DNA from 2 places in the Achromobacter sp. FW305-C-28 genome. Region 2 is predicted to be linked to the other one. Evidence: riboswitches for the same ligand, from Rfam matches in the RefSeq annotation. Region 2 holds a riboswitch; the other holds the start of a gene.
The links. A riboswitch is a leader RNA that binds a small molecule or an ion and turns the genes downstream of it on or off. The one in region 2 is predicted to bind glycine.

Region 1: linked by a shared signal. The riboswitch ahead of AC3WMR_RS12230 (D-amino acid dehydrogenase) and the one ahead of gcvT (glycine cleavage system aminomethyltransferase GcvT) in region 2 are both predicted to bind glycine.

Annotation. Positions count from the first base shown of each region.
Region 1 is NZ_JBYSYL010000004.1:20,418-35,166, forward strand. It holds gene AC3WMR_RS12180 (autotransporter family protein) at 1-405, opposite strand, end outside; gene AC3WMR_RS12185 (transporter) at 601-1,647, opposite strand; gene AC3WMR_RS12190 (Dyp-type peroxidase) at 1,766-2,713, shown strand; gene AC3WMR_RS12195 (SRPBCC family protein) at 2,793-3,239, opposite strand; gene AC3WMR_RS12200 (nucleoside deaminase) at 3,386-3,880, shown strand; gene AC3WMR_RS12205 (M24 family metallopeptidase) at 3,923-5,623, opposite strand; gene pdxR (MocR-like pyridoxine biosynthesis transcription factor PdxR) at 5,729-7,309, shown strand; gene AC3WMR_RS12215 (alpha/beta fold hydrolase) at 7,310-8,125, opposite strand; gene AC3WMR_RS12220 (hypothetical protein) at 8,354-8,956, shown strand; gene AC3WMR_RS12225 (sulfite exporter TauE/SafE family protein) at 9,131-9,874, shown strand; gene AC3WMR_RS12230 (D-amino acid dehydrogenase) at 9,878-11,107, opposite strand; glycine riboswitch at 11,152-11,242, opposite strand; glycine riboswitch at 11,244-11,334, opposite strand; gene ampC (class C beta-lactamase) at 11,498-12,676, shown strand; gene AC3WMR_RS12240 (3-hydroxybutyryl-CoA dehydrogenase) at 12,706-13,704, opposite strand; gene AC3WMR_RS12245 (NAD/NADP octopine/nopaline dehydrogenase family protein) at 13,707-14,749, opposite strand, start outside.
Region 2 is NZ_JBYSYL010000010.1:46,304-61,052, reverse strand. It holds gene AC3WMR_RS22565 (arginine/lysine/ornithine decarboxylase) at 1-1,009, shown strand, start outside; gene AC3WMR_RS22560 (BaiN/RdsA family NAD(P)/FAD-dependent oxidoreductase) at 1,028-2,230, shown strand; gene AC3WMR_RS22555 (superoxide dismutase) at 2,474-3,088, shown strand; gene AC3WMR_RS22550 (ZIP family metal transporter) at 3,116-4,009, shown strand; glycine riboswitch at 4,109-4,203, shown strand; glycine riboswitch at 4,236-4,358, shown strand; gene gcvT (glycine cleavage system aminomethyltransferase GcvT) at 4,446-5,546, shown strand; gene gcvH (glycine cleavage system protein GcvH) at 5,642-6,019, shown strand; gene gcvP (aminomethyl-transferring glycine dehydrogenase) at 6,117-8,990, shown strand; gene AC3WMR_RS22530 (DUF945 family protein) at 9,177-11,147, opposite strand; gene AC3WMR_RS22525 (M81 family metallopeptidase) at 11,362-12,837, opposite strand; gene AC3WMR_RS22520 (amidase) at 12,914-14,323, opposite strand; gene AC3WMR_RS22515 (ABC transporter ATP-binding protein) at 14,350-14,749, opposite strand, start outside.

The DNA.
Region 1 (14,749 bases), on a different contig from region 2:
CATGCCGTCGTTGAAGGCGCCGGTGGTGGTGAGGCTGGCGCCAGCGCCATTGAGGATCTGATTGCCGTCGCCGGTGCCCAGCAGCACGGCGCCGCGCGAACCGCCGCTGCCGCCGCCGCCCGTCAGCACCAGTTGGCCGTTGTTGTTGATGCGGCTGGCGGCTTCGACGCTGATGCCCACCGGGTTGACGGCGCGGGTGAAGTTGCTGGCAGCGGTGCTGTCCAGGTTGACCGTGACGCCCGTGCTGCCGGACTGTGCGGCGACGGGAGCGATGCCTGCGCCCGAACAGGTGACGACGGTGTTGCTGGCGGGCGCCACATTGCTGCAGGCGGCCATCGCGGGCGGCGCCATCGCGCAGGAAAAAAGGGCGACGCTGCCGATACCGCTGCCGATGGCCTTCTTCATGGGCAATGTCCTCTCTAGGGGAATACGCCGTCTGCAAGAATGGGTCGACTTATAGCATTGCAAAATCCCGTTGGCGGGGGCCGGTAGCAAATGATTGCGCTTTTTGCGGCGCAGCAGATGAGGGCGGCGGGTGCGCCGTGCCAGCCGATTCCGGGTGGCCGGACGCGGGGGCGTTGGGCCGCGCTGCCGTGGTCTTCAGCCGCCGCGCCGCCGACGAAACGCCCACCAGCCCATCAGCCCCGTGAATGCGGCCACCAGCAGGCAGATGATCCAGAACCCGTGATGGTCGTCCGACAGCGGAATGCCGCCCACGTTCATGCCGAACAGGCCCGCCATGATGTTGATGGGCAGGGCCAGCACCGTCACCAGCGTCAAGGTGAACAGCGTTCGGTTGTTCTGTTCGTCCAGCCGCGCGGTCATTTCTTCCTGCAGCAGCTTGATGCGCTCGACCAGCCCGGCCATGTCGCCCAGCACCACCGAGAATTCCTCGGTGGATTCGCGCAGTTCCTGCACGTCGCGCGGCCGCAGCCATGCGGGCGGACGGGCCAGTAGCCGGAACACCGAGCCCGGCTCGGGCGCGAGCGTGCGTTGCAGGCGCACCAGCACTCGGCGGGTGCCGGCCAGGTCCAGGCGGCCGGGGCCGCCGCGCGACGCCAGGAAATGGTCTTCGATGCCATCGACGTCCACACTGGCCTTGCGCACGATCTCCATCATCAGGTCGGCCTGGTCGCGCATCAGGTGCGCCAGCAACTGGGCGGGCGACTCGAACGGCTCGCCGCGCCGCACGTGCTCGCGCAACCGATCCAGCGACCGCAGCGGCTTGCGCCGCAGCGTCACCAGCAGCCGGCGGTGGGCGCACACCCACAGCGTCGACACCTGGGCGGGCGTACGGTCGAAGTCGAAGATCACGTCGTTGAACACCGCCACCAGCGCGCCTTCCTGCTGCTCGATACGCGTGGAATGGGCGTCATCGCCCAGCATGGCGATGAAGGTGTCCGGCAGGTCCAGGTGGGCCTGCAGCCAGCGCACGCAGCCGGCCTGCGACAGGTTCAGGTGCAGCCACAGGAAGGCGCCGTCGTCCGGCGGGGCCTCGGGGCCGGTGGCCCGGCCGCGTTCCAGCAGGTCCGCGAGTGCGGGCGGGGCGATTTCGGTGGCGGCGCCGCCGCCCGCCGCGAAGCGGAATGCGCAGATCAGGCCGGAAATGTCGGATTGGTAGTCGGCCGGGGCCGCGGGCGTCGTCATGAGGCGCGATGGTGACGCCAAAGCGTGACAGTTCTGAGACAGTGCGCCCGGCAGCCCGCGTGGCATCAGCTATATTTCAAGCGCGTTTCCTTCCCGCCTTTCCAGACCCAGACATTCCATGCCCGAAAAACCCGTCGAACCCCAAGCCGTCCTCAGCCCCAACGCCCGCTATGCGATCTTCCTGGTCGCCACGTTGAACCCCGGCGCCGACAACGCTGCCACCGTGCGCGCCTGGTGCGAAGACGTCGCCGCGCTGGTCCGCACGGTCGGTACCCGCGCCGTGGCAGCCGACCTGTCCTGTATCTGCGGTTTCAGCTCATCCGCCTGGGACACGCTGTTCGGCGCGCCGCGCCCGGCCTCGCTGCATCCGTTCCGCGAATTCGGCTCGGGCGACCGGGTGGCCGTGTCCACCCCCGGCGACATCCTGCTGCACATCCGCGCCGAAGCCATGGATGCCTGTTTCGAATTGGCCACGCTGCTGGTGGCCGGCCTGGGCACGGCCGCCAAGGTGGTCGACGAAGTGCATGGCTTCCGCTATTTCGACCGCCGCGCCATCATCGGTTTCGTCGACGGCACCGAAAACCCGCAGGGCTTCGAGCTGGCCGACTTCACCCTGATCGGCGACGAAGACCCGGCCTTTTCGGGCGGCAGCTACGTGCTGGTACAGAAGTACCTGCACGACATGACCGCCTGGGAAGCCCTGCCGACCGAGCAGCAGGAACGCATCATCGGCCGGCGCAAGCTCACCAACGTCGAGCTGCCCGACGACGTCAAGCCGTCGTATTCGCACAGTTCGCTGACCACGCTGGACGAGGGCGGCCAAGAGGTCAAGATCCTGCGCGACAACATGCCGTTCGGCCGCCCGGGCTCGGGTGAATTCGGCACCTACTTCATCGGCTATGCGCGTTCGCCCGCACCCATCGAGCAGATGCTGGAAAACATGTTCGTCGGCCGTCCTGCGGGCAACTACGACCGCCTGCTGGATTACAGCCGCGCGGTCACCGGCGGCCTGTTCTTCGCGCCGTCGGCCGAGCTGCTCGAAGCGCTGGCCGAACGCGAACGCTGACGCGCCTTGCGGGGGCGGCCGCCAGGCGAATGATGGCGCGGCGCGTGGCCGCCCGCGCGCACCCCGCAGCCAGGCGCCGTCAATCCGGAATCTGCGGTTCCACCAGCCGCATCAGCTGGGCCAGGGATTCCTGCCAGCCCAGGTAGCACATCTCGGTGGGAATCACCGCCGGGATGTTCTCCTGCACCACGGTCATTTCCGTGCCGCAGGACACCTTGCGCAGCGTGATGGTGGTCTGCATCTGGCCCGGCAGGTCAGGATCGTCGAACTGGTCGGTGTAGCGAATTTTCTCGTTCGGCACCAATTCCAGGTACTTGCCGCCGAAGTCGTGGCGATGGCCGGTGCCAAAATTGCGGAACGACATCCGGTGCGAGCCGCCCACCTTGGCGTCCAGTTCGTGGACCAGGCAGGTGAAGCCATACGGGGGCAGCCAGCGCACGACGGCATCCGGCTCGAGAAAGGCGCGGTACACGCGGTCGGGGGCGGCACGCAGCACGCGGTGCAAAGTTACGGTTCCTGTCGTCATGGTCATTTCCGCCTTGAAGGGAAAGTGGGGGGATGTACTGGCTCGACGCATGAGCCTCCCGCAAATCGACAGGACATGGATCAGGATAAACCCTAGGGTGTCAGGGGGGCATCATCGCCCCGGCGCCACGCAAAAGGAGCACAGGCATGATCTCTGCACAAGACAGGCTTTACCTGGCGCGCTGCGTCGAATTGGCGCGGCAGGCGTTGGCCCAGGGCGACGAGCCCTTCGGTTCGCTGCTGCTGTCGGCCGACGGCCAGGTGCTGTTCGAAGACCGCAACCACGTGGCCGGGGGCGACCACACGCGCCATCCGGAATTCGAGATCGCACGGTGGGCCGCCGCCAACCTGACGCCCGCCCAGCGCGCCGCCAGCACCGTGTATACGTCGGGCGAGCACTGCGCCATGTGCGCCGCTGCGCACGGCTGGGTCGGGCTGGGCCGCATCGTCTACGCCAGTTCCACCCCGCAATTGAGCGCATGGATGCAGGAACTGGGTTTTCCCGCGCCGCGGGTCAAGGCACTGCGCATCACCGATGTCATCACCGACACGCCGGTGGACGGGCCGGACGCGGAATTGGCCGAACAGGTCGGGGCGCTGCACCGGGCGCGCCAGCGGCCGGCGGGGGCGGGGTCGGCCTGATGGGCAACTGACCCGCCTGACGGGCCTGACCCAGCCGGCCGCCTAGCGCAGCAGCACGTCTTCGTAGAACGCGCCGATCGGTAGCGTCCGGTCGCGCACCTGGATCTCCAGTACCCAGATGCCGTCGGCCGGCACGAAGTCGGCGTCTGCCAACTGGTGCTTGCCATACAGCGCATGCGGAAAATCCGCCACGCGGTGGCCGGGAATCTCGCGCACCAGTTCGCAGCCGTGTTCACGCGCATAGGCTTCGGCGCGGTCGTACAGGGCCGCGCCGCTCAGGCCTTGCAGCCAGGCCTCGCGGGTGCGGGCGAACACCTGGCGGGCGGCCTCGGCGCAGCGCTGGCGGTCGGCGTCCGCGCCCACCACGAAGGTGTCGCCATAGTCGCCTTCGTAGCCGTCCCAGACCGGGCCGATGTCCACCACGAACATGTCCTTGTCGCCCAGCCGGCGCTGGAAGTCGGTGGGATGCACGGCGGGTGACTGCGTGTCGGCGCCGAAGCGCACGTAGGTCGGATGCCAGTTGTGCGATGCGCCCATGCGGCGCAGGTGCGCGTCGGCCGCGGTGATGGCTTCGCGCGTGGTCATGCCGGGCTGGATCAGCGCGGCGATCTCGCGCACCGCCGTCAGCGACCGCCGCCGCGCACGCAGAATGCCGTCCATGGTGAAGCGCGGGCTGACCCGTTCCCACGGGTGGGCCGGGGCGGGCGCCACGACGGGGCCGGCGCCGGTCGCGGGCACGAAGGCTTCGGACAGAAAGCGGTCGTCGGGCAGGCCGGCGTGGCGCAGCCGGTCGCGCGCCGCGCGCACCATGGCGGGGTTGCCGCAGGCGTAGACCACCGTGCGCGCCCAGTCGTGGCCGGCCGCCGCGGCCCTGTCCTGCACGTAGGCATGGGCCTGCGGGGGCGCACCGGCGTCGTCTTGCGGCACCACCGCATGCCATTGAAAGCCGCCCTTGCCCAGCAGGGCATTGAGCATCGGCGCGGCATAGCAGTCGTCGGCCGAGCGGCCGCCCCAGTACAGCGTCACGTTCTTGATGGCCGGGCTTTGCAGCCCGGCCATCAGGATCGGGTACACGCCCGCATAGCCCGTGCCCGTGGCCAGCAGCACCAGGTGTTCGATGTCGTCCGGCCAGCCTTCGTCTGGCCAGGTGCAACCGCCCAGCGGACCTTCCAGCGCCAGGGTGTCGCCCTGCATCAGGCGCGGCAGCAGGCGTTCGGTGAAGCCGCCGCCGGGCATGCGGCGGATCTGGAATTCCAGCCGGGCCGGGCCCGCGGCCGACGGCAGGCTGGCAATGGAAAAAGGCCGCCGGCTGCCGTCTTCCAGCAAGAATTCGACGTGTTGGCCCGGTTGCCAGGCGAAGGCGTCTTCGCCCTGCACCTGCACGATCAGCTGGGTCACGTCTTCGGTCAGCGGCACGCGCGACACGACGACGGCCTCGCGGCGCTGCGCTTGCAGGGCGGGTTCGCGCCAATGCGGAAAGCGCAGCGCCAGGTCGCCCGCCGCGCGGCACTGGCACATCAGCAGTTCATCGTCGGCGGTGACGTACGTGCGTTCGGTGGGCGGGGCCAGGCGTTCGTGGCAGCCGTCCACCACCGTGGCCCGGCACGAGCCGCATTCGCCGCGCTGACAGGAAAAAGGCACCGGCACCCCCTGGGCCAACGCGGCGTCCAGCAGCGTCGTCGTGCCGTCGGTGGTGAAGTGGCCGGTGTCGAGGGTGATGGTGTATAGGGAGGGCGTGGTCATGGCGCGTTTCCGTTGATAGACCCGTGGGGGGCGCATGGAGCGCAATGTAGCGATAGAATGGCTTTGTCTGCCAGGGCCATTTTTATGAATATGACCAAGCCACTTATGCAGGATGCAACCGGAGGTAGCCACCCGGAAACCCCGCCCGACACGCGGCGGGTTTCCCGCCGGGCGGCCCTGCGGGAAACCCGCCAGGAAGCCAGCCTGGACTTGCCGCTGGACCCGCCCCGGGCCGGGGAATCCAAGCAGACCTGGGTCTACCGCCAGATCCGCGAGCGCATCCTCAAAGGCGTGCTGCCCTCGGGCAGCCGGCTGCCGTCCACGCGCAGCCTGGCCGGACGCTGGCATATCGCGCGGTCCACCGTCGAATCCGCCTACGATCAGTTGCACAGCGAAGGCTATACGGCGGGCACGGTCGGGTCGGGCACCTATGTGGCGGCGGTCATTCCCGATAATTTCTTTCGCGATGGCTTGCCCGGCGAGGCGGCGCAAGGGGGCGGCCACTTGGCCACGCCGGCAGTGCCTGGCGCATCCGCTCCGCCACCGCGTGCCGTATCGGTACGCCCGGCAACCGGCCTGCCGCCGGTGCCGCCGCCGCGTTCAGAGCCGCCTTTCACGGCCCGCAGCGCCGATGCCTCGCTGTTCCCGATGGCGGCATGGAGCAAGGGGCTGACGGCCAGTGCCCAGCGCGTCACGCCGTCGCAACTGGCCAACGAGGAATCGCAGGGCTGGCGGCCGCTGCGCGAGCAGATTGCGCGTTACCTGGGCGCGGCGCGCGGCATCGCCTGCGATGCCGACCAGGTAGTGGTGCTGACCGGCATCCGCGACGGCATCGATCTGAGCGCCCGCGTGCTCTTGTCGCCGGGCGACAAGGTGCTGGTGGAAGACCCCGGCTACCTCAACGCCGTGCCGCTGTTCAGCCAGTACACGCGCCGCATCACGCCCATCGCCATCGACGAGCACGGTTTTTCGGTGGCCAGCGCCCGCCGCCAGCGCGGCGTCAAGCTGGTGCACGTCACGCCCGCGCATCAGTCGCCCACCGGCGTCACCATGCCCGTGTCGCGCCGCCTGGAACTGCTGGATTGGGCCGCGCAGACCGGCAGCTGGATCCTGGAAGACGACTACGACAGCGAATTCAACTACGACAGCGCGCCGCTGGCCGCCCTGAAAAGCCTGGACAGCGCGGACCGCGTGATCCACTGCGGCAGCTTCAACAAGACCCTGTTCAACGCGCTGCGCATCGGCTATGCGGTGCTGCCGCGGCCGCTGGTGGCGGCGTTCACGCGGACGCGCCACACCACGGGGCGGTCCAACAGCATCATCGAACAGATGACGCTGGCCAACTTCCTGGAAGACGGCAGTTTCGCCCGCCACGTGCGCCGCGCGCGGCCCGTCTACGCGGCCCGGCGCGACCTGCTGCTGCGGCTGCTGCAACAGGCCGCAGGCCCGTCGCCGCTGCGCGTCAGCGGCGAGCAGGCGGGCTTTCACCTGGTGTGGTGGCTGCCGCCCGGCATGGACCTGGCGGACCTGCTGCGCCGTGCACAGGCACGCGGCATCGGCATCCAGTCGGTGGCCGACTTCTGCCTGCGCGTGACGATGCCGCCCGGCGTGGTCATCGGCTACAGCGCGCGCAGCGAGGCCGAACTGGAACAGGTGGGGGCGCTGCTGCGCGGGGCCGATGCCTGATCAAACGGCTTTGTCCGCCAGGAACGCCTCGATCAGTGTCGCAAACGCCGGCGGGCATTCCTGCATCGGGTAATGGCCGCAGTTCGGCATCACCCGCAGTTGGGCGTTCGGATGCCACGCCAGGAACGTCTGCCGCATGGCGACTTCGTCCAGCCCCGGGTCCTTGTCGCCCACGATCACCAGGTACGGCGTCGTCAGCCCGCGCACCTCGTCTACGAAATCCGTGTGGACCAGCATGTCCAGGTAGGGAATGCGGCAAGCGGGGGCCACCGACGCGCGATGCCGCCGCAGCTTGGCCTGCGCCCAGCCGCGGCCCAGGCCACCGGTCACGTATTGCATCAGGCGGCAAAAGGCCTCGTCGTCGTGCGCCGTGCTGGCAAAGAACGCATACGCGTCCGGGCCCAGTCGATTGCCCGCAGCCGACACCGGGCACACGGCAATCGCCCGCTTGATGCGGTCAGGCGCATTCGCCGCCAGGCGCTGCGTGACCATGCCCGTCATCGAATGTCCCAGCACGTTAAAGCGCGGCCAGCCCAGGTGGTCGGCCAGCGCCAGGCAATCGGCGGCGATCTCATCGACCGTGCAGGCGCCCGTCAGGGGGCGCGACAGGCCATAGCCGCGCAGGTCCGCGAACACATAGGTGCAGGCGTCGCCGTCCAGATAGGGCGTCATCGCGGCGTAGTTGCCATGGTCGCCCAGCCAGTCGTGCAGCACCAGCACAGGTTCCGGGCCGTGGCCGTGGCGGACAAAGCCCAACAGGCTGGCCGCGGCGGCATCGTTGCCGGCGTTCGGATGGGAGGAGGGGGGATGGGTCATTTCAAGGGTTCCTTCTGGGTTGGAAAAAGCCAAAAGAAACGCCCTCCCGGCGGACCGGGAGGGCGTCTTGAAAGAAGCATCATCATATCGGGTTGGCGGGCGAAAATCCAATGCCTGGAATAATCCTGACGCGCGCGCCGTGGGTAGCCCGGCGCAACCCGCGCGTTGTAGCAAAATAACGGCGCCGTGATCACTTACAACACGGCACGTGCGACACAGGAATTTTCCATGCCCCAGCTCGACCCTTACCCAGTGGACGTCTTGCGGGACCGCTTTGCCCGCTTCGGCGAACTGCGCCCGCAAGGCCGCGACGAATGGCGCGGCGAAATCCCGCTGCCCGACGCGCTGGCCGATTTCTATGCCCGCATCGGTCCGTTGGGACAGACGTACCACGCGCACATCGGCCCGGTCGGCATCACGCTGTCGGAAACCAATGTGTGTTTCCCCGCGCTCAGCCGCCTGTGGGATCTGCAGGCCGGCTACCGCTGGGATGCCTCCAACGGCCAGCGGGTGCCGGCCTGGCAGGACAACTGGCTGGTCATCGCCGACCTGAACGCCGATCCCTTCATCCTGGACACGGGTAGCGGCCGCATCCTGTATGCGATGCACGGCACCGGCAAATGGGAACCCGACGACATCGCGCCGGACCTCTGGACGCTGGCCGCCGCCCTGGCCGCCGTGGGCGAGGTCTACCTGGACGCGGACGAAGACCTGCGCAACGACGACTGGGAGATCAAACCTTCCTACCGCGACGCCGTGCTCGACCGACTGACCCCCGTGCTGGGCGACCGGGGCGAGGCCGAAAGGTTCTACGAGGTTCTGCAAGGCTAGCCTGAACGCTTGCGTGCCGGGTTCGACCGCGCGCGCAACGCTTCGGCGCGCCATTATCGAAAACCTATTCCCTCATCAGCACTTCAAATAACCTTGCGCGCCGTACCTGCCTAGAATCCCCGGTCATGACAGCAAGAGGCCGCAACCGGCCCCGGAATCAAGGAGACAGCAGGGATGGATGCGGTATGGGTAGTGGCGCTTGGCGCGGCGGTGGCGGGCTTCGTGCAGGGGCTGTCGGGCTTCGCGTTCGGCATGGTGGCCATGTCGTTCTGGGCCTGGGTGCTGGACCCGCGTCTGGCCGCCGCGCTGGCCGTCTTCGGCGCCTTGACCGGGCAACTGCTGGCCGTGTTCTCGGTGCGCCGGGGCTTTGACTGGCAACTGCTGTGGCCTTTCCTGATCGGCGGCCTGGCCGGCATTCCGCTGGGCGTGCTGGTGCTGCCGCACCTGGACATGGACTGGTTCAAGGCGGTGCTGGGCGCCTTGCTGGCCTTGTGGTGCCCGGTCATGCTGATGTCGCAGCGGCTGCCGCGCATCGGCGGCAACCGCCTGGGCGATGGCGCCGTGGGTCTGGTCGGCGGCGTGCTGGGCGGCATCGGCGGTTTCGCGGGCAGCGTGCCCACGCTGTGGTGCACGCTGCGCGGCTTCAACAAGGACACGCAGCGCGCCGTGATCCAGAACTTCAACCTGGCCATGCTGTCGGTGACGATGGCCACCTACCTGGCCACCGGCATCGTCACCCGCGACATGGCACCCATGTTCGCCGTGGTGGCGCCGGCGATGCTGATCCCCACGCTGCTGGGCACCCGCCTGTACATCGGCATTTCCGAGGTGACGTTCCGGCGCACGGTGCTGGGGCTGCTGACGTGTTCAGGGCTGACCTTGCTGGCGTCGTCGGTGCCGCAGTTGCTGGCGCGGTAGGCGCTACGCCAGCGCGACCCCGTCCCGCACACTCGCCGCCAGCATCTGCGCCGTTGCTGCCGACAAGGTCCACCCCAGATGCCCATGCCCGGTGTTGTAGAACACGCCGGGCCGCTTGCCCGGGCCGACGCGCGGCATCATGTTGGGCGTCATGGGGCGCAGGCCGCACCAGGGCACCACGCGTGACGTGCGTACGCCGGGGAAGTGCTTGCGGGTCCAGTCCACCAGCGGCTGGATGCGTTCGGCGCGGATGTCCATGTTGAAGCCGTTGAATTCCGCCGTGCCGGCCACGCGGAAGCGGTCGCCCAGGCGGCTGGTGACGATCTTGGCGGCCTCGTCGAGCAGGCTGACGGTGGGGGCGGCGGCGCGGCTGTCGGGCTCGTCCAGGTGCACGCTGATGGAATAGCCCTTGACCGGGTAGATGTTCAACGAGTCGCCCAGCCGGCGCGCGAACTGGCGGCTGGCGGCCCCCGCGCAGATGACGATGGCGCTGGCCTCGTGCTGTTCGTGTTGCGTGCCGCCTTCGCGGGCAATGTCCAGCACGTAGGGCAGGCCGTCGCGGCTGATGGCGCGGATGTCGGCGTCCTGCTCGAAGCGCACGCCGCGGCGCTCGCAGGCACGGGCCAGGCCGCTGGTGAATTTGTGGATGTCGCCGGTGGCGTCGGACGGCGTGTAGAAGCCGCCATGGCACGCCGTTTGCAGCGCGGGTTCGATGGCGCGTGCTTCGTCGGGCGTGACCGCGTGGCGTTCCAGTCCGCCTTCGCGCAGCAGCGCGTTGGCGCGGCGTGCGGTCTCGAAGCTGGCGGCGTCGTGGTAGATGTGCAGGATGCCGCGCCGTTCCAGGTCGAAGTCGATGCCTTCTTCCTCGGCCATGGCGTACAGGTGCTGGCGCGCCTCGATGGCCAGCCGGGTGGTGGCGATGGTGTTCTGGCGGTAATTGCGGATCTGCCCCATGAACTGGGCCAGCCACGAATACTTGTGCCAGGAGAAGCGCGGGTTGAGCAGCAGCGGCGCATTGCGGCGGCCCAGCCAGCGCAGGCCCTTCATGACGGTGGCGGCGCTGTTCCAGACTTCGGCGTTGCTGGCGGACAGCTGGCCGCCGTTGGCATAGGACGTTTCCATGGCGGGATAGCGCTGGCGGTCGTAGACCGTGACGTCGTAACCCAGTTTGCTCAAGGCGTACGCAGACGTGACGCCGGTGATACCGGCGCCGATGATGGCGATGCGGGGCATGGTGGCTCCAGATAGCGTGGCTGCGGCCAACCGGCAGCAGCACCCCATCTGTCTTGGTACCTGAGAGCTTCACCCGGGCGGTGTGCGCCGCGGGATCCCCTTCGGTGGGCGCGCTTGGCGCCTCTCTCCAGATTGTCTACACCGCGCAGTCCTGTTGCCTGAGAGTTTCCGGGGCGGTTGCTCCGTCGGCGCCCGCCACGGGGGCGAGTCTCTTCTGCGGGGTTTTGAATCGACCGAAGCAGGATAGCCAAATTTTCGGCCGGGCGAGACTTAGGGTTAGTACTAGGATGTGCCAATTTCGTCCTACACTGGGCGCCATTCGGCCGGCGCCAGCCGGTGTGACGCGATAGGAAGAATGGCATGCGCCTGAGGGAAAGATTCCGTACTTCGATGTGGTTCCTGGCCCTGGCCGCAGGCGCCGGGCCCGCCCTGGCGGCGGGGCAGCCAGCGCCAGCGTCGTCCGCGCCCCGCGCACCCGTCGCTGCGGTGCCGCCGCAGGCTACTGATGAGGCGATCAACGCCGCCGTCGCCGAGGTCATGCGCCAGTACGACATCCCCGGCATGGCGATCGCCGTCACCCGCAACGGCGAGCAGCGCTTTTTCAACTACGGCGATGCCTCGCGCGCACCGCGCAAGCCGGTATCGCCCGACACGCTGTTCGAGCTGGGCTCGATCAGCAAGACTTTCACCGTGACGCTGGCGGGTTATGCAGAGGCCACGGGCAAACTGTCGTTGGGCGACACCCCCGCCAAGTACGTGCCCGAACTGCAAGGCAGCGCGTTCGCCAAGACCACGCTGGTCAACCTGGCCACGCACACGGCGGGCGGTTTTCCCTTGCAGGTGCCGGACGCCGTGCAGGACACGGCCCAGCTGATGGCCTACTTGAAGGCCTGGACGCCGCAATATGCGCCCGGCACGCACCGCACCTATGCCAACCCCAGCATCGGCATGCTGGGCGTCGCGGCCGCGCGCAGCCTGGGCCAGCCCTACGTGGCGGCGCTGGAGCAGGGCCTGTTGCCCAAGTTGGGCCTGCGCAGCACCTATGTGAACGTACCGCCTGAAAAAATGCCGGACTACGCCTGGGGCTACAACAAGCAGAACGCGCCGGTGCGGGTGAATCCGGGCGTGCTGGCGGACGAGGCCTATGGCGTGAAATCGACCGCCCGCGACATGATCCGCTTTGTCGAGGTGAACCTGGGCGTGGCGCCCGTGGAGGCCGCCATCCAGCGCGCGATCGCGGCCACGCACACGGGCTACTACCAATTGGGCGCGATGACGCAGGACCTGATCTGGGAGCAGTACCGTTATCCGGTGTCGGTGGATGACCTGGTGGCCGGCAATTCTGCCAAGGTGGCCTTCGAGACCTTGCCGGTGCAGGCCTTGCAGCCGCCGAGCGCGCCGCAGCCCGCGACGTGGATCAACAAGACCGGCGCCACCAACGGCTTTGGCGCCTACGTGGCCTTCGTGCCGTCGCGCAAAGAGGGCATCGTGATCCTGGCCAACCGCAACTATCCCAACGAGGCGCGCGTGCGGCTGGCATTGCGGGTGCTGGAGATGCTGGATCGTTGACAGCGGGCAGGCAGCGGGGCAGCGCCCCTTTACCGCACGTCGCCCATTTCCCGAGCCCCGTCATGACGCGGCAGCATGCCCATGATGCGCAACCGGTCGCACAGCTCCCCCAGCCGCCGCAGCTTGTAGGCGTCCACGTCCATGCCGGCGTAGTCGTAGAAGCCCTGGCCTTCGCGCAGGCCGTTGCGGCCGGCTTCCATGTTGCGCGCGATGATGTCCGGCGCGGCAAAGCGTGGGTCGATGGCATCGGCCAGATAGCGGGACGCGTAATGCAGGATGTCGCCGCCGCCCCAGTCGATGAATTCCAGCAGGCCCAACACCGAGAAGCGCAGGCCGAAGCCCAGCCGCACGGCGGTATCGATGTCTTCGGCGCTGGCCACGCCTTCCTCGACCATGCGGGCCGCCTCGTTCATGGCCAGGGCCTGGATGCGCGGTACGATGTAGCCGGCCGCCGGCGCGCATTGCACGGGCGTCTTGCCGGCCAGCCGCAGCACCGCCAGCAGGTCCTGCAACGCGGCGTCCGCCGTCTGCGGGCCGCGGCTCACTTCCACCAGCGGAATGAGATACGCCGGGTTGAGCCAATGCGCATTCAGGAAGCGGGCAGGCGTGTGCACCAACGCGGCTAGTTCGGTCACCAGGAAGGTGGACGTGGTGGACGCGATGACGCTGTCCGGCGCGCAGGCCCGCCCCAGCCAGGCGAAGGTGTCGCGCTTGACGTCCAGGCGTTCGGGCACGGCTTCGAACACGACCCGGGCGTGGGCCAGGTCCACGCGGGCGTCGTCGCGGGTGGTCAGGCGCACGCGGCCCAGCGCAATGTCGGCCTGTGCCGCGTCCAGCAGGCCCAGCCGCGTCAGCGTGACCAGTTCGCGCCGCAGGTCGCCCAGCACCCGCGCGAAATATTCGGCCTGTTCGCCGCGTTCGCGCGGCTTGATGTCGATCAGGGTGACGGGCAGCCCGGCATGGATGTACGACAGCGTGATGCCGATGCCCATGCGGCCGGCGCCGACCACGCACAAGGTCTTGTCCATGGTCAGGCCCCTTGCGCCAGCAACGCGGCCATGGCGCTGCGCGACAGGCCGTGCAGGCCCAGGGCTTCCAGCGTGCGGCCTTCGGCATACAGGTCGCGGCCCGTCACGGCCGAGGCCAGGCTGAGCAGGCCCTGCGCCACCGGCGTGGGCACGCCGGCCCAGCGGCCCGTCGACACCAGAAACGACAGGCCCAGCCGCGTGTCTTCCAGCATGTAGCGGTGGCGCGCCAGGTCGATGTTCTCGCGCCAGTCGCCGCTGTCGGTCAGCTTGCCGTGCGCGCCGCGGCCGTACATCCATTCATCGCCCGCGGCGGCGTAGTGGTCGGCCAGCGGAAAGTGCGGCGCCGCATAGCCCAGCGCCGTGCGCACGGCGATGCGTTCGGCGTCCAGCGCGTCGGTCACGCGGCGGATGGACGGTTGCGTGCCTTCGTTGTGGATGTCCCACTTGTCGAAGTGTTCCAGCGGGCCGGCGTTCATCAGGATCAGCGGCGGATGGATCACCGGCCCTGCGTTCATCAACGCGCCCGACAGGGCGTCTTCGATCGGCTCGATGCTGGGGTAGGCCTGCGCCAGCACTTCCAGGGCGGGGCCGGACAGGCGGCCGGGAAAGACGCCGGTGGGCAGGCGCGTGGCGTAGGCGCTGATCACGACGCGGTCGCCGTGCTTGCGCGCCAGGTAGGGCAGGGTGCCGGTCTCGGCAAAGGCCACCTCGGCCGGGTTGCCGGCGTCTTTCAGGGCGCGGGCGAACAGCAGGCTGCCGAAGGTGCCGGGCGGCAGGAACACCACCTGGCCGTCTTGCAGGTGCGGCGCCAGGTCAGGCGCCAGGGCGGCGTGGGACGTGGCCGGCAGCGGAATCACCAGCAACTGCGCGCCGTCTGCCGCGGCGCCCAGGTCAGCCGCCAGCGCCAGCTGGCCGGGGCCGTCGCCCAGCGGGATGCGGCGCGTGCCGCGATAGTCGGTCACCGTGAGGGCGCCGGCCTGGCGCAGGCTGTCGAACGCGGCCCCGTCGCGGCGCCACAGCCGCACGCGATGCCCTTTTTCCACCA
Region 2 (14,749 bases):
GGACCGCAACGTCTTCAACGAGGCGTACCTGATGCACACGTCGACCTCGCCGCAGTACGCGATCATCGCGTCGTGCGACGTGGCCGCCGCCATGATGGAACCCCCGGGCGGCACCGCGCTGGTCGAGGAAAGCATCCGCGAAGCGCTGGACTTCCGCCGCGCCATGCGCAAGGTGGAATCCGAATTCGGCAAGAACGACTGGTGGTTCAAGGTCTGGGGCCCGAACCGCCTGGTGTCCGAAGGCATCGGCAATCGCGACGAGTGGGTGCTGGAAGCCAACGACCACTGGCACGGCTTCGGTGAAATGGCCGAAGGCTTCAACATGCTGGACCCGATCAAGGCCACGGTCATCACCCCGGGGCTGGACATGTCGGGCAGCTTCGGCGAAACCGGCATCCCCGCGGCGCTGGTGTCCAAGTACCTGACCGAGCACGGCGTGGTGGTCGAGAAGACCGGCCTGTATTCGTTCTTCATCCTGTTCACCATCGGCATCACCAAGGGCCGCTGGAACACGCTCTTGACCGCGCTGCAGCAGTTCAAGGACGACTACGACCGCAACCAGCCGCTGTGGCGCATCCTGCCGGACTTCTGCAAGGTGCATCGCCGCTACGAGCGCATGGGCCTGCGCGATCTGTGCCAGCAGATCCACGAAGCCTACCGCGAGCGTGACGTGGCCCGCCTGACCACCGAGATGTACCTGAGCGACATGGTGCCGGCATTGAAACCGTCCGATGCCTTCGCCCGCATGGCGCACCGCGAGGTTGAGCGCGTCGATATCGACCAGCTCGAAGGCCGCGTCACGGGCGTGCTGCTGACGCCGTACCCGCCGGGCATTCCGCTGCTGATTCCGGGCGAACGCTTCAACCGCACCATCGTCCAGTACCTGCAGTTCGCGCGCGAGTTCAACGAACGCTTCCCGGGCTTCGAAACCTACATCCACGGCCTGGCCGACGAAGTGGGTCCGGACGGCGAGAAGCGTTACTACGTCGACTGCCTGATCGAAGACTGATACGGGCAGACTGTTCCGATGTTCGATGTTGCCGTTCTCGGCGCCGGCGCCGCTGGCATGATGTGTGCAGCGGTCGCCGGCCAGCGTGGCTTGCGGGTGGTGCTGGTCGACCATGCCGAGCGCCTGGCCGAAAAGATCCGCATTTCCGGCGGCGGTCGCTGCAACTTCACCAACATCGGGGCGGGCCCGGCCAACTTCCTGTCCGACAATCCGCATTTCTGTCGCTCGGCCCTGTCGGGCTATACGCCGCAGGACTTCCTGGCGCTGCTCAAGCGCCACCATATCGCCTGGCACGAGAAGCATCGCGGGCAGCTGTTCTGTGACGATTCCAGCGAATCCATCATCGAGATGCTGCGCGCCGAATGCGACGCGGGCAGCGTGCAGTGGCGCATGGGCTGCCAGGTCGCCGAGGTGGCCCACGGCGAAGCCGGCTTTGAACTGCGCACCAGCCAGGGCCCCATCCGGGCTGCCAAGCTGGTGGTGGCCACTGGCGGCATGGCGATCCCGCAGCTGGGCGCCACCGACTTCGGCCTGAAGCTGGCGCGCCAGTTCGGCCTTAAGGTGGTCGAGCCGCGCCCCGCGCTGGTGCCGCTGACCTTCGATGCGGCCCAGTGGCAGCCCCTGGCGGAATTGTCCGGCGTGGCGCTGGAGGTCAATCTGCAGACAGGGCAGGGCAAGACCCGCGGTGAATTCCTCGAAGACCTGCTGTTCACGCACCGCGGCCTGTCGGGTCCGGCGATCCTGCAGATCTCCAGTTTCTGGAAACCGGGCGAACCCATCGTCATCGACCTGGCGCCGGGGCGCGACCTGGCCGACGAACTGCTGGCGTCCAAGTCCGGCAACCGCCAGCAATTGCACACGGTGCTGGCCGGCCTGTGGCCCAAGCGCCTGGCGGATCGCTGGCTGCACCTGGCCGAGCAGGGCGGCAAGCCTGGCCTGGCGGCGTTGCGCCTGGCCGATGCGCCCGACAAGACCCTGCGCGCCCTGGCGCAGGACATCCACCAGTGGACGCTGGTGCCCAGCGGCACCGCCGGCTACAAGAAGGCCGAAGTCATGCGCGGCGGCGTCGACACCCGCGGGCTGGACCAGAAGTCCATGCAGGCCAAGACCACCCCCGGGCTGTACTTCGTTGGCGAAGCCGTGGACGTCACCGGCTGGCTGGGCGGCTACAACTTCCAGTGGGCCTGGGCCTCGGGCGTGGCCTGCGGCAAGGCGCTCTAGGGCCGGCGCCCGCGTCGGCGGGCGGCCATTTCTCTTTCATTCTCGGACGATTTCCCGACGGCCATCTGCCACGCGGCGCCTTGGTGCGTCTGCGCCGTGCAGCCGACGGCAGCGCATAGCCCGCTTCTATGACAGCCATTGCAACGCAGCCATTGTGATATCAAATAAAAATACATATCATTTATGTTTTCGATAATCAATACGGCCCCGCATTCCGCGGCGCCGTCCTGACGGAGACATCTCATGGCCTACACCCTGCCGACCCTGCCATACGCCTATGACGCGCTCGAACCCCATATCGACGCCATGACGATGGAAATCCACTACAGCAAGCACCACCAGACCTACGTCACCAGCCTGAACGCGGCCCTGGACGGCGCGGGCATCGCCACGGACGAGCCGGTCGAAGCCCTGGTGGCCCGCCTGGACCAGTTGCCCGAGGCGATTCGCGGCGCGGTGCGCAACCACGGCGGCGGCCATGCCAACCACAGCCTGTTCTGGTCCGTCATGTCGCCGCAGGGCGGTGGTGAGCCCGAGGGCGCGCTGGCCCGCGCGATCGACGCGGAACTGGGTGGCCTGGCCGCGTTCCGCGAGGCCTTCACCAAGGCAGCGCTGACCCGCTTCGGCAGCGGTTGGGCCTGGCTGTCCGTCACCCCGGCCGGCAAGCTGGTGGTGGAAAGCAGCGCCAACCAGGACAGCCCGCTGATGCAGGGCAACACCCCGATCCTGGGCCTGGACGTCTGGGAGCACGCCTACTACCTGAAGTACCAGAATCGCCGGCCGGAATACATCGGCGCCTTCTACAATGTCGTCAATTGGCCCGAGGTGGCGCGCCGCTACGCCGCCGCCATCGGCTGATCCGGCATTGCGCGAGGGCAGCGTTCCATGAACACATTCAGCCGTCATCGCATCCGGCCCGCAGCCACCAGCGTCAGTGTATGGACGCTGGCGGTGCTGGTCGCCTGCCTGGGCCTGCATCAGTTGTGGGTCTACTTCGACGCGAACGCGCCGCATGTGGCGGACGCGCTGCTGGGCGGCATGGTCGCCGCCGGCGCCACCGCGGCGGGCACGCTGCCCATACTTTTCGCGCGCACCATTCCCCAGAAAATGCAGGACAGCATGTTCGGCTTCGGCGCCGGCGTGATGCTGGCGGCCAGTGCGTTCTCGCTGGTCGCCCCGGGCATCGCGGCAGCCGAATCGCAGGGCGCCGGCCCCTGGGGGGCCGGGCTGACCGTCGGCGCGGCCATCCTGCTGGGCGCGGCCGCGCTGCTGCTGATGGATCGGCTGCTGCCGCATGAACACTTCATCAAGGGCCGCGAGGGCATCGAGGCGCACCGGCTGCGCCGCACCTGGCTGTTCGTCTTCGCCATTACCTTGCACAACCTGCCCGAAGGCCTGGCCATCGGCGTGGGCTACGCCGGCAACGATCCGGTGCGCGGCACCGCGCTGGCCACTGGCATCGCCATCCAGGACATTCCCGAAGGGCTGGTGGTGGCCGTGGCGCTGATTGCGGCCGGCTACAAGCGCTCGTTCGCGGTGGCGCTGGGCATGTTGTCCGGGCTGGTCGAGCCCGTCGGCGCCGTGCTGGGCGCCGCCGTCGTGGGCTGGTCGGCGGCCATGTTGCCCTGGGGGCTGGGGTTCGCGGCGGGAGCCATGCTGTTCGTGATCAGCCATGAAATCATTCCCGAATCGCACCGCAAGGGGCATGAGGTCTACGCCACCTGCGGCTTGATGCTGGGTTTCGTGCTGATGATGCTGCTGGACACGGCGCTGGGCTAGGGGCCGGGAGCCGGTTGCACGCCGGGGGCGCGCGCCGCGGTTGCAGGCCGCGCGGCGCTGGGCGAAGCCGGCGTTTCGCGGTATGCTTTCGGCGCTGTCACGCATGTTGCGGGAGAGAGCGGCTGTTAACCCGGCCGCCGCCGAAGGCGCAATTCGCCCGGAATCGCTCAGGTATCCCATACCGCACATGTTTGCCCTGTCGCGGTTTTCGCCGTGCGGATGGGCAAAACAGCACTCTGGAGAGACCTGGCGCCGCTGCCCAATCAGGGACATAGCGCGCAGCCCAGGCGCCGAAGGTGCAAACCCGCCACGCGGGGCAACTCTCAGGCAAAAGGACAGAGGGGCGGAAGATTCAGCCGTTGCGCGGGGGCTCATCGCCCGTCCGCCAGCGGCATTCCGTAACCCTGGCACCGCTGCCGCTCCGGAGTACCCGCGCATGTCCGCAACCCTCAAACGCACCCCGCTGGCCGACGAACACATCGCCTCTGGCGCCCGCATGGTCGATTTCGGCGGCTGGGACATGCCCCTGGCCTACGGCTCGCAACTGGAAGAACACCACGCGGTGCGCCAGGATGCCGGCATGTTCGACGTCTCGCACATGCTCAACGCCGACGTCACCGGCCCGGATGCCTTTGCCTTCCTGCAGTACCTGGTCGCCAACGACGTGGCCAAGCTGACGGTGCCGGGCAAGGCGCTCTATACCTGCATGCTGAACCCGCAGGGCGGCGTCATCGACGACCTGATCGTCTATTTCTTCGCCGCCGACCAATGGCGCGTGGTGGTCAATGCCGGCACCGCCGACAAGGACATGGCCTGGATGCAGCGCGTCAAGCAGGCTGGCAAGTTCGACGTCACCATCACGCCGCGCCGCGACCTGGCCATGATCGCCGTGCAGGGCCCCAATGCCCGCGCCAAGGTCTGGGCTGCGCGCCCCGCCTGGCAGGCCGCCAGCGAGCCGCTGACCCCGTTCGTGGCCGCCCGCATCGGCGACGACACCCTGGTGGCCCGTACCGGCTACACCGGCGAAGACGGTTTTGAAATCGTGCTGCCTGCTACGGAGGCCGTGCAGCTGTGGCGCGACCTGGTCGCCCAGGGCGTGCGCCCGGCTGGCCTGGGCGCGCGCGACACGCTGCGCCTGGAAGCCGGCATGAACCTGTACGGCCAGGACATGGACGAACTGACCCAGCCCGGGCAAGCCGCGCTGACCTGGACGGTTTCCCTGAAAAACCCCGAGCGCCGCTTCATCGGTCGCGATGCGCTGGAACAATTCGCCACGCCCGCCGCCTTCGTCGGCCTGAAGCTGCAGGAGCGCGGCGTCATGCGCGCCCACATGGCCGTGCGCACCGCGCAGGGCACCGGCGAGCTCACCAGCGGCACCATGTCGCCCACGCTGGGCGTATCGATCGGCTTTGCCCGCCTGCCGCAAGGCGTGGCCGTGGGCGATACGGTCGAGGTCGACATCCGCGGCAAATGGGTGCCCGCCCTGGTCTGCAAACTGCCGTTTGTCCGTAACGGCAAAGCCGTCGAACACTCGTAAACTCGAAGCTTCGCGCCGCAGGCCCCCGTGACGGGCGGGCCGCCGGCGCGAGGCGCGCAACACCATTCTTCTACTCGAATCCCTCAGGAGTTCCCATGAGTCTGCCCACCGATCGCAAGTACACCCAGTCCCATGAATGGGTCAAAGCCGAAGGCGACGTGTTTGTCGTCGGCATCACCGATACCGCCCAGGACCAACTGGGCGACCTGGTCTTCGTCGGCGACGTCAAGGTCGGCGCCAAGCTGAACGCGGGCGAAACCGCCGGGGTGGTCGAGTCGGTCAAGGCCGCCTCGGACATCTACGCCCCGGTCGCCGGCGAGATCGTTGCATTCAACGACGAACTCGAAAGCAACCCCAACCTGATCAACGAATCGGCCTTCACCGCCTGGATCTTCAAGATCAAGCCGGTCAACGCCGCCGATGCCGACAAGCTGCTGGACGCTGCCGGCTACGAAGCCGTCGCCAACGGCTAAGCCTGTCCGGACGGGCGGCGGCGCCAGGCGCCGCGCCCGTCCGCAAGATGCATCACCGTTCGTCCCCCGACGACACCTGCTACCCCGAGATCCCTCCATGTCGCGCGCCCTAGACACCCACACCGACTTCATTCCCCGCCACATCGGCCCCTCCGACGCCGACCAGGCCGCCATGCTCGCCGTGATCGGCAGCGCCAGCCTGGACGCCCTGATCGAAGAAGTCGTGCCGCCCAAGATCCGCAGCCAGGCCCCGCTGGCGCTGCCGCCCTCGCGCAGCGAAGCCGACGTGCTGGCCGAACTGAAGCAGATCGCCGGCCGCAACAAGGTCTTTCGCAACTACATCGGCCAGGGTTACTACGGCACGCAGACCCCCAACGTGGTCCTGCGCAACATTCTCGAGAATCCCGCCTGGTACACGGCCTACACGCCCTACCAGCCCGAGATCTCGCAGGGCCGCCTCGAGGCCCTGCTGAACTACCAGACCATGGTCGCCGACCTGACCGGGCTGGACATCTCCAACGCCTCGCTGCTGGACGAAAGCACCGCCGCCGCCGAAGCCATGACGCTGGCCCGCCGCGGCGCCAAGTCGCAGAGCCCGGTGTTCTTCATCTCGCGCCACGTGCATCCCCAGACCATCGAAGTCGTGCGCACGCGCGCCGAAGGCCTGGACATCGAAATCGCCATTGGCGACGAAGCCGAGGGCCTGCCGGAGTGCTTCGGCGTGCTGCTGCAATACCCGCACAGCACCGGTTCGGTGTCGGACTATCGCAAGCTGGCTGACGCCGCCCACGCCCAAGGCGCCGTGGTGGCCGTTGCCACCGACCTGCTGGCCCTGGCGCTGTTGGCCGCGCCCGGTGAGTGGGGCGCCGACATCGCCGTCGGTTCGGCCCAGCGCTTTGGCGTGCCGTTCGGCTTTGGCGGCCCGCACGCCGGCTTCATGGCCTGCAAGGACGCCTTCAAGCGCAACATGGCCGGCCGCCTGGTCGGCGTGTCCAAGGACGCCCAGGGCAACCCGGCGATGCGCCTGGCGCTGCAAACGCGCGAACAGCACATCCGCCGCGAGAAGGCCACGTCCAACATCTGCACGGCCCAAGTGCTGCTGGCCGTCATGGCCGGCATGTACGCTGTGTGGCACGGCCCGGCCGGCCTGCGCCGCATCGCCCATCGCGTGCAGCGCTACACCGCCATCCTGCGCGCCGAACTCGGCAAGCTGGGCATCAAGGTCGCCAACGACACCTTCTTTGACACGCTGCTGCTGGAAACCGGCGCCGCCACCCCGGCCATCCTGACGGCCGCCGAGTGCGAGCACATCAACTTGCGCCGCGTCGACGGTGCCCGCCTGGCCGTCTCGCTGGACGAAACCGTCACCGCCGCCGACCTGCAAGCGCTGGTCAACGTGTTCGCCGCCGGCCTGGAGCGCGATGACGTCGAACTCGACGTCGACGCGCTCGACGCCGTGGCCGCCAGCGGCATTCCCGCCGCCGTGGCCCGCGAAAGCGCCATCCTGAAGCACCCGGTGTTCTCCAGCGTGCAATCCGAAACCGACATGCTGCGCTACTTGCGCAAGCTGGCCGACAAGGATCTGGCGCTGGACCGCACGATGATCCCGCTGGGCTCGTGCACCATGAAGCTGAACGCCACGGCCGAGATGATCCCCATCACCTGGCCCGAATTCGCGCTGGTCCACCCGTTCGCGCCCGGCTCGCAAAGCCAGGGCTACAACGAGCTGATCTCCCGCCTGTCGGCCGCGCTGTGCGAAATCACCGGCTACGACAACATCAGCCTGCAGCCCAACTCGGGCGCGCAAGGCGAGTACGCCGGCCTGCTGGCCATCCGTGGCTACCACCAGGCCAACGGCCAGCACCAGCGCAACATCTGCCTGATCCCGTCGTCGGCGCACGGCACCAACCCGGCCTCGGCCCAGTTGGCCGGCATGGAAGTCGTGGTCGTGGCCTCGGATGCCAACGGCAACGTCGACCTGACCGACCTGCGCGCCAAGATCGAACAGGTCGGCGACAAGCTGGCCGCGCTGATGATCACCTACCCGTCCACGCATGGCGTGTTCGAGGAAGCCGTGACTGAAATCTGCGACCTGGTCCACCAGGCCGGCGGCCAGGTCTACCTGGACGGCGCCAACATGAACGCCATGGTCGGCGTGGCGCAGCCGGGCAAGTTCGGCTCCGACGTGTCGCACCTGAACCTGCACAAGACCTTCTGCATCCCGCACGGCGGCGGCGGCCCGGGCGTGGGCCCCGTGGCGGTGCGCGCCCACCTGGCGCCGTACCTGCCGGGCGTGGTCAACGAACAGGGCAAGCTGCCCGGTGAAGCGAAGGTCGGCCCGGTTTCGGCCGCGCCGTTCGGTTCGGCCGGCATCCTGCCGATTCCGTTCGTGTACATCGCGCTGATGGGCGCCGATGGCCTGCGCCGCGCCACCGAAGTGGCCATCCTGAACGCCAACTACATCGCCACCCGCCTGCGCGACCACTACCCGGTGCTGTACGCGGGCCGTAACGGCCGCGTGGCGCACGAGTGCATCCTGGATGTGCGTCCGCTCAAGGAAACCAGCGGCATCAGCGCCGAAGACATCGCCAAGCGCCTGATGGACTACGGCTTCCATGCCCCCACCATGAGCTTCCCGGTGGCCGGCACGCTGATGGTCGAACCGACGGAATCCGAAGGCGTGGCCGAACTGGATCGCTTCATCGAAGCCATGATCTCGATCCGCGAGGAAATCGCCCAGGTCGAACGCGGCGAACGCGATCGCGAAGACAACGTCCTGAAGAACGCGCCGCACACCGCGCAGATGCTGCTGGCCGAAGAGTGGCTGCACGCCTACCCGCGCCAGCAGGCCGCCTACCCGGTGGCTTCCCTGCGCGACGCCAAGTACTGGCCGCCGGTGGCCCGTGTGGACAACGCCTACGGCGACCGCAACCTGGTGTGCGCGTGCCTGCCGATCGAAGCCTACGCGTAAACCTGTGACGGGCCTGCCGCGAGGCGGGTCCGGCCGGCAATGCCAAAGCCCCTGCTTGTTTCAAGCCGGGGCTTTTTCATGCGTGGCGTCCAGGCTGCTGCGCGCCGATGCAAAAAGGGCCGCACTTGCGTGCGGCCCTGGGTCTGTCGTGCCAGCCGCCGCGAGGGGCGGATGACGGCGGGCGGCTTACTTCGCCGGCGCAGCCGTCAAGGTCTTGGCGAAGTCTTCGGTGATGCTGAAGTACGTGTTGATCAGGATCTGCAGGTTGTTCTTGCCGATCCCGCCTTCCGCGTTCATATCCATCTGCAGCACGGCCTGGTTCTTGTCGTCCAGGTAGGCGCGGGTCCAGCGGTATTCGCGGTTCCAGGCGTTGATGGCTTTCAGCGAGGCGGGCTTCTTGGTGGCGTACGTGGCGGTGACGACCAGGTCGTAGCACTTCTCGGTGAAGTCATTGCACAGGAATTCCATGCGCAGGTCGGTGGCACCGGTGCTGCCGGCGTCCAGGATCAGCACGGGGCCTTCGTCGCCGTCGGTCTTGCGCGTGGTGTAGCCCATGTCGTCGAGCATGCTGACGACCATGTCGACGTTGAATTCCTGCAGCGTCTCGCCGGCCGAGGCCGACGCGGTGTCGCCGTCCATCGACGTGGCGCCGACGGCGGGCTCGGACTCTTCTTCTTCGTCGTCCGTCATGCTCGGGTTCATGCCCACGGAGCCCAGCAGGCCCGAGAACAGTTCGTCGGCGGGGATCTTCTTGCCGTTCAGGTCGCCCATGCCGTCGGCAAAGTGGAACTTGCCGACGATGTTGTCGCCTTCGTTCTTGCCCACGTTGAACATCTCGGCCATGCCGGACATGCTGCGCACGTTGTCGGCGGCTTCCTCGGCGGCCTTGTCGGCGGCCAGGCCTTCCTTCTTGACGGCGTACTGCACCATCAGGTCTTGCACCATCGGCTTGGAGATCACCAGGGTGGCGTCGATCTGCTTGATGGCCTTGACGATGATTTCCTGCGGCGTCAGGTCCTTGGCGTTGGGCGGGTTGGCCAGGTCCAGCGAGAACGTCAGCTTGCTTTCGCCCTTGGCGGTCTTCCAGCTGATCGGATCGATGCTGAACGACGGGTTGCCCGACAGCAGCTTGCCGGCGTTGTCCAGCAGCACCTGGAACTGTTCGTCGTTCAGGCCTTCGTCGCGCGTATCGGCCATGTACTGGCGGATCAGTTGGTTGTAGGTGTCCGACAGCTGCTTGACTGCAGCGCCGTCCAGCTTGGCCAGCTTGATCACGGCCTGGGCATTGCCCAGCGCCACGTCGTTCACGATGATGTCGCCGCTTTGGTAGGCGGCCTGCACGTTGATGGTCTTGTCGTCTTCGGCGACCTTGACGGTGTAGCCGAAGTTGTCCAGGCTGAGCTTGACGTCGGCATCAGGCTTGACGACCTCGGTGCGCTTGATCTTGAAGCCCGAATCGCCGACGGACAGGCCGAACTTGCCCATGCGGCTGTCGACGTCGATCGACAGGCCCGACAGCAGCAGCTTGATCGGGTCATTGCCCTTGGTGCCGTCCACGGCCAGCGTGTCGGTCTGCGCGTGGGCGGTGACGCCCTGCAGGCTGCGGTCGAAGGCGCCGGTGATGGTCATGCCGCTGAAGTCGACCGAGTTGCCTTCGTGGGTGATCTTGACCGGCGCGATCTTCGAGGTCGACGCGGTGTTGCCGCCGAAGCTGACCACGGCGTCCGTGATCAGGGGCGAGACGTCGCGGGTCAGCTCGAACACGGGCTTGACGTTGTCCGTCTTGGCCAGTTCGGCATGGAAGAACGCCAGCTTGGGGGCGATGGCGCCGCGCGCCAGGGCGCTCTTGGGGAACGGGCCGTGTTCGATCTTGGCATCGAATTCGACCATGCCGTCGGGCATTTCCTGCGGGCTCTTGTCGTTCTTGACGAACGACAGGCCGTAACGGGCCTGGGTGGAGAACAGGCCGCGCTCGTATTTGAGCTGGTCGATGCGCAGGCCGAACAAAGGCGTGATCTTGGCCAGCTTTTCGTTGGTTTCGGCCAGGTGGCGCTGGGCGCTTTCTTCAATGCGCTTGCCGGTGTACCACGTGGCGCCAACCCAGCTACCCGCTCCCACTATGACCACGGCTAAGGTGATCGCTACGCTCTTTTTCATCGTTTTGCTTTGTCGTTGATTATCGAGTCTGATCCGACCGCGGCCGAACGCCGTGAAACAGGCGGGCAGCGGCAATGTCGGATTCATCGCCCTGTAAGGACCGGGGCGAGTATAACGAGGCAAATCGCGCGCGGAGAGTGCGCCCAGTTACCGAAGATTTCAAAATGAAAGCCGGCGCCCTCGGGCGCCGGCCATATTGTCGACAAAACCGGTTTCAGAGCGGATCGAGCGGGTAGATGGGGCGTCGCACGTGCTTGAATTCCAGCTGGCCGTAGTCGGACGTGGTGACGCCCACCCCGGTGCATTCGATGACGTCGGTGGCCATGTCGGAAAAACCCGCGCGCCAGTGCACCCGGCTTTTCAGTACCACGTAGTGCTTTTGCAGCGGGTCGATGCCGGCCGACAGCAGGCAATTGATGTCGAAGGGCTCCTGGTGGCGCGACACCACCACGATCTCGACCCGGCCCGTATCGATCACCACCGTCAGGCCGGTGTCGTTGCGCACGCCGCGGTACATGGGGCCGCGATTCAGATAGACGCCATCGAACACCAGCTTGACCCGGCCCGTGACCGTCAGCGGCTCGCTCGCCTGCTTGATGGCGGGCATCGGCACCTTGCCGCCCAGCGCCAGGGTGATCGTGTTGCCCACGCCGGCCGCGGCCGCCTCGCGGGCCGCCTGCGGGTCGCAAATCGCGTAGAAGACGACGTTGTCCAGTTCCTGGCGCAGCACCTCGGCCAGCACGGCGGTGGTGTCCATGGTGCCGCCCGAGCCGGTATTGTCGAAGTGATCCAACAGCACGACGGGGCCGTGTTCGATCGCCTTGGCACGGGTGACGGTGGGGGCCAGCGGTTCGGGGTGGAAGACCCACTTGGCGCGATCGTTCCAGGCACGGTCCAGCAGTTCGTCGCGGTATTGCTCGGCCTGGCCCAGGTTGCCGTCCGTACAGACCACGGCGCTCAGGCCCGCTTCGCGGATGTCCGCATGCGGAAAGCCCACAAAGACCGAGGCGGCCAGTACGCCGCCAGCCTCGAGCTGTTTGCAGCGGTCCTGCAGCGACTTGTTGGGTTCGGCATGGGTGCCCTGGCACATCACGTGCGGCAGCATCGGCTTGCTGGCCCAGGTCATGACCGGTTTGATCTCGCCCTTGAGCGTGCGCACGATGACGTTGGCGGCACGCACGCCGGCCTCGCGGATATCGACGTGCGGGTAGGTGTGAAAGCCGCTGATGACGGTGGCATGGTCGACGATGTCCGCGTAGATGTTGGCGTGCATGTCCAGCGTCACGGCCACGGGCGTCTTCGGGTCGATCTCGCGCAGCCGGCGCAAGAGGTCGCCTTCGGCGTCTTCCACGCCCTCGGCCACCATGGCGCCGTGCAGGTCCAGCAGGATGGCGTCGAAGCCGCCGCGCTTGACCTGGTCCAGCACCAGCTTGCACAGCGCTTCGTGGGTGTCGCTGCTGGCCGGCCCGCTGGGCCAGGATTCGGCGGCCACCGGCACCACGATCTCGGCGCCGACACGCCGCGCCACTTCGATGTAGCCGCCCAGGCCGCTATCGGTGTTTTCGTAGGCGCGGATGGCGCGCTCGCCTTCGAGGATGTCAGGGGCGCCGCGGAAAAAACGCGACAGCGGGGTCGGCACGGGCGAAAAGGTGTTCGTCTCGTGCTTGATCATTGCCAGAAGCCAACGCATGGGGATTCCTGTGGTTGCCAAAGGGGAAAGACCGGAAAGTGACGGGGCCGGCGGAAAGGCCGGCCCACGGAAGGAATCAGGCCGCGCCGGGCGGCTGGGGCCACGGGTGCTGTGCCGGGCGCATGCGCTCCCAGGCGTGCGCCACACGCAGCACGCCCAGGTCGTCAAAGCGCGCGCCCGCGATCTGCAAGCCGATGGGCAGGCCTGCGCGGGTGTAGCCGCAATTGACGGACGCGGCGGGCTGCTCGCTCATGTTGTAGGGCAGGGTGTAGCCGATGTGATGCATGGTGGTGGCCACTTCATTGGTGGGCGCGGCCCACTCGGCGTTGTAGGCCACCACGGGCGCCACGGGCGACAGCACGTAGTCGTAGGGGGCGCATGCGGCCACGGTCTTGGCGCGCACGTTGAGGGTGTCGTAGTAGCTGCGGAACACGGCTTCGCCGGACTGGCCGCCGCCGCTTTCGGCCCAGGTGCGGATGAAGGGCAGGATCTTGGCGCGGCGGGCTTCGGGTAGCGCGCCCAGGTCGATGGCCGAGCGGGTGCGCCAGAAGCGGTCGACGCCGTCCAGCATGTCGGGCGTCATCCAGGGATTCATGGGCGTGACGATGGCGCCGGCGGCCTCGAACAGGCGGGCGGCCGCCTCGACGGCCTGGCGAATTTCCGGGTCCAGCGGCAGGCCGCAGCCGGCGTCCAGCAACAGGCCGATGCGCAGCCCGCGCACGTCCTGGGTCAGGTTGAGCCAGTCGAAATCCTGGAACGGCAGGCTCATGTGGTCGCGCACGTCGGGCTGCGACAGCACGCCCATCATCAGCGCGGCGTCGGTGATGGTGCGGGTCATGGGGCCGGCGCAGCGGCCCATGAACGGCGGGTCGATGGGAATGCGGCCCAGGCTGGGCTTGAGCGTGGCGATGCCGCACCAGGCGGCCGGCAGGCGCACCGAGCCGCCGATGTCCGTGCCGATGTGCAACGGGCCGTAGCCCGCGGCGGCCGCCGCGCCCGCGCCGGCGCTGGAACCGCCGGGGTTCTTGGTGATGTCCCAGGGGTTGCGCGTCAGTTCATGAAAGCTCGACAGGCCCGAAGACAGCATGCCGTAGTCGGGCATGGTGGTCTTGCCCAGCACGACCGCGCCGGCCTCGCGCATGCGGGCCGCGGGCGGCGCGTCCGCCGTGGCGGGCGTCAAATCCGTGGCGGCGGTGCCCAGCGGCACCGGCACACCGCGGGTGGCGATGTTTTCCTTGATGGTGGCGGGCACGCCGTCCAGCGTGTAGCCGCCGCAGACCTGGGGTTCGCCCTTCATCCAGCGCGCTTCCGAGGCGCGGGCCTGGGTCAGCGCCTGTTCCGGGTCCAGTGCGTAGGTGGCGTGGATGTGCGGTTCCCAGCGCTCGATATGGTCAAGCACCGAACGCGTGGCCTCGACGGGCGACAGCGTCTTGTTGCGATAGGCCGAGAGCAGTTCCTGGGCCGAGAGTTCGTGCGGTTGCGGCATGGCGGGTTCCAGTGGGTGAGGGCGCGTCAGGCGGTGGCCACGGGCGTCTGGCCGGCCGCGACGGGCCGGAAATTGCGGAAGTCCCAGTCGCGTCCGGGTGCCGCGTCGATCAGGGCGCGGGTGTACTCGTGGCGGGGGTCCGTCAGCACGGTTTCGGCGGTGCCGGTCTCGACGACTTTGCCGCGCTGCATGACCATGATGGTGTCGCAGATCTGCGCGGCCACGCGCAGGTCATGCGTGATGAACAGCACGCCCACGCCGGTGCGCTGCCGCACCTGTTCGAGCAGCTCCAGCACCTGCGCCTGCACGGACACGTCCAGCGCGGACACGGCTTCGTCGGCCACCAGGATTTCCGGGTCCATCACCAGCGCGCGCGCGATGCAGATGCGCTGGCGCTGGCCGCCCGAGAACTGGTGCGGATAGCGC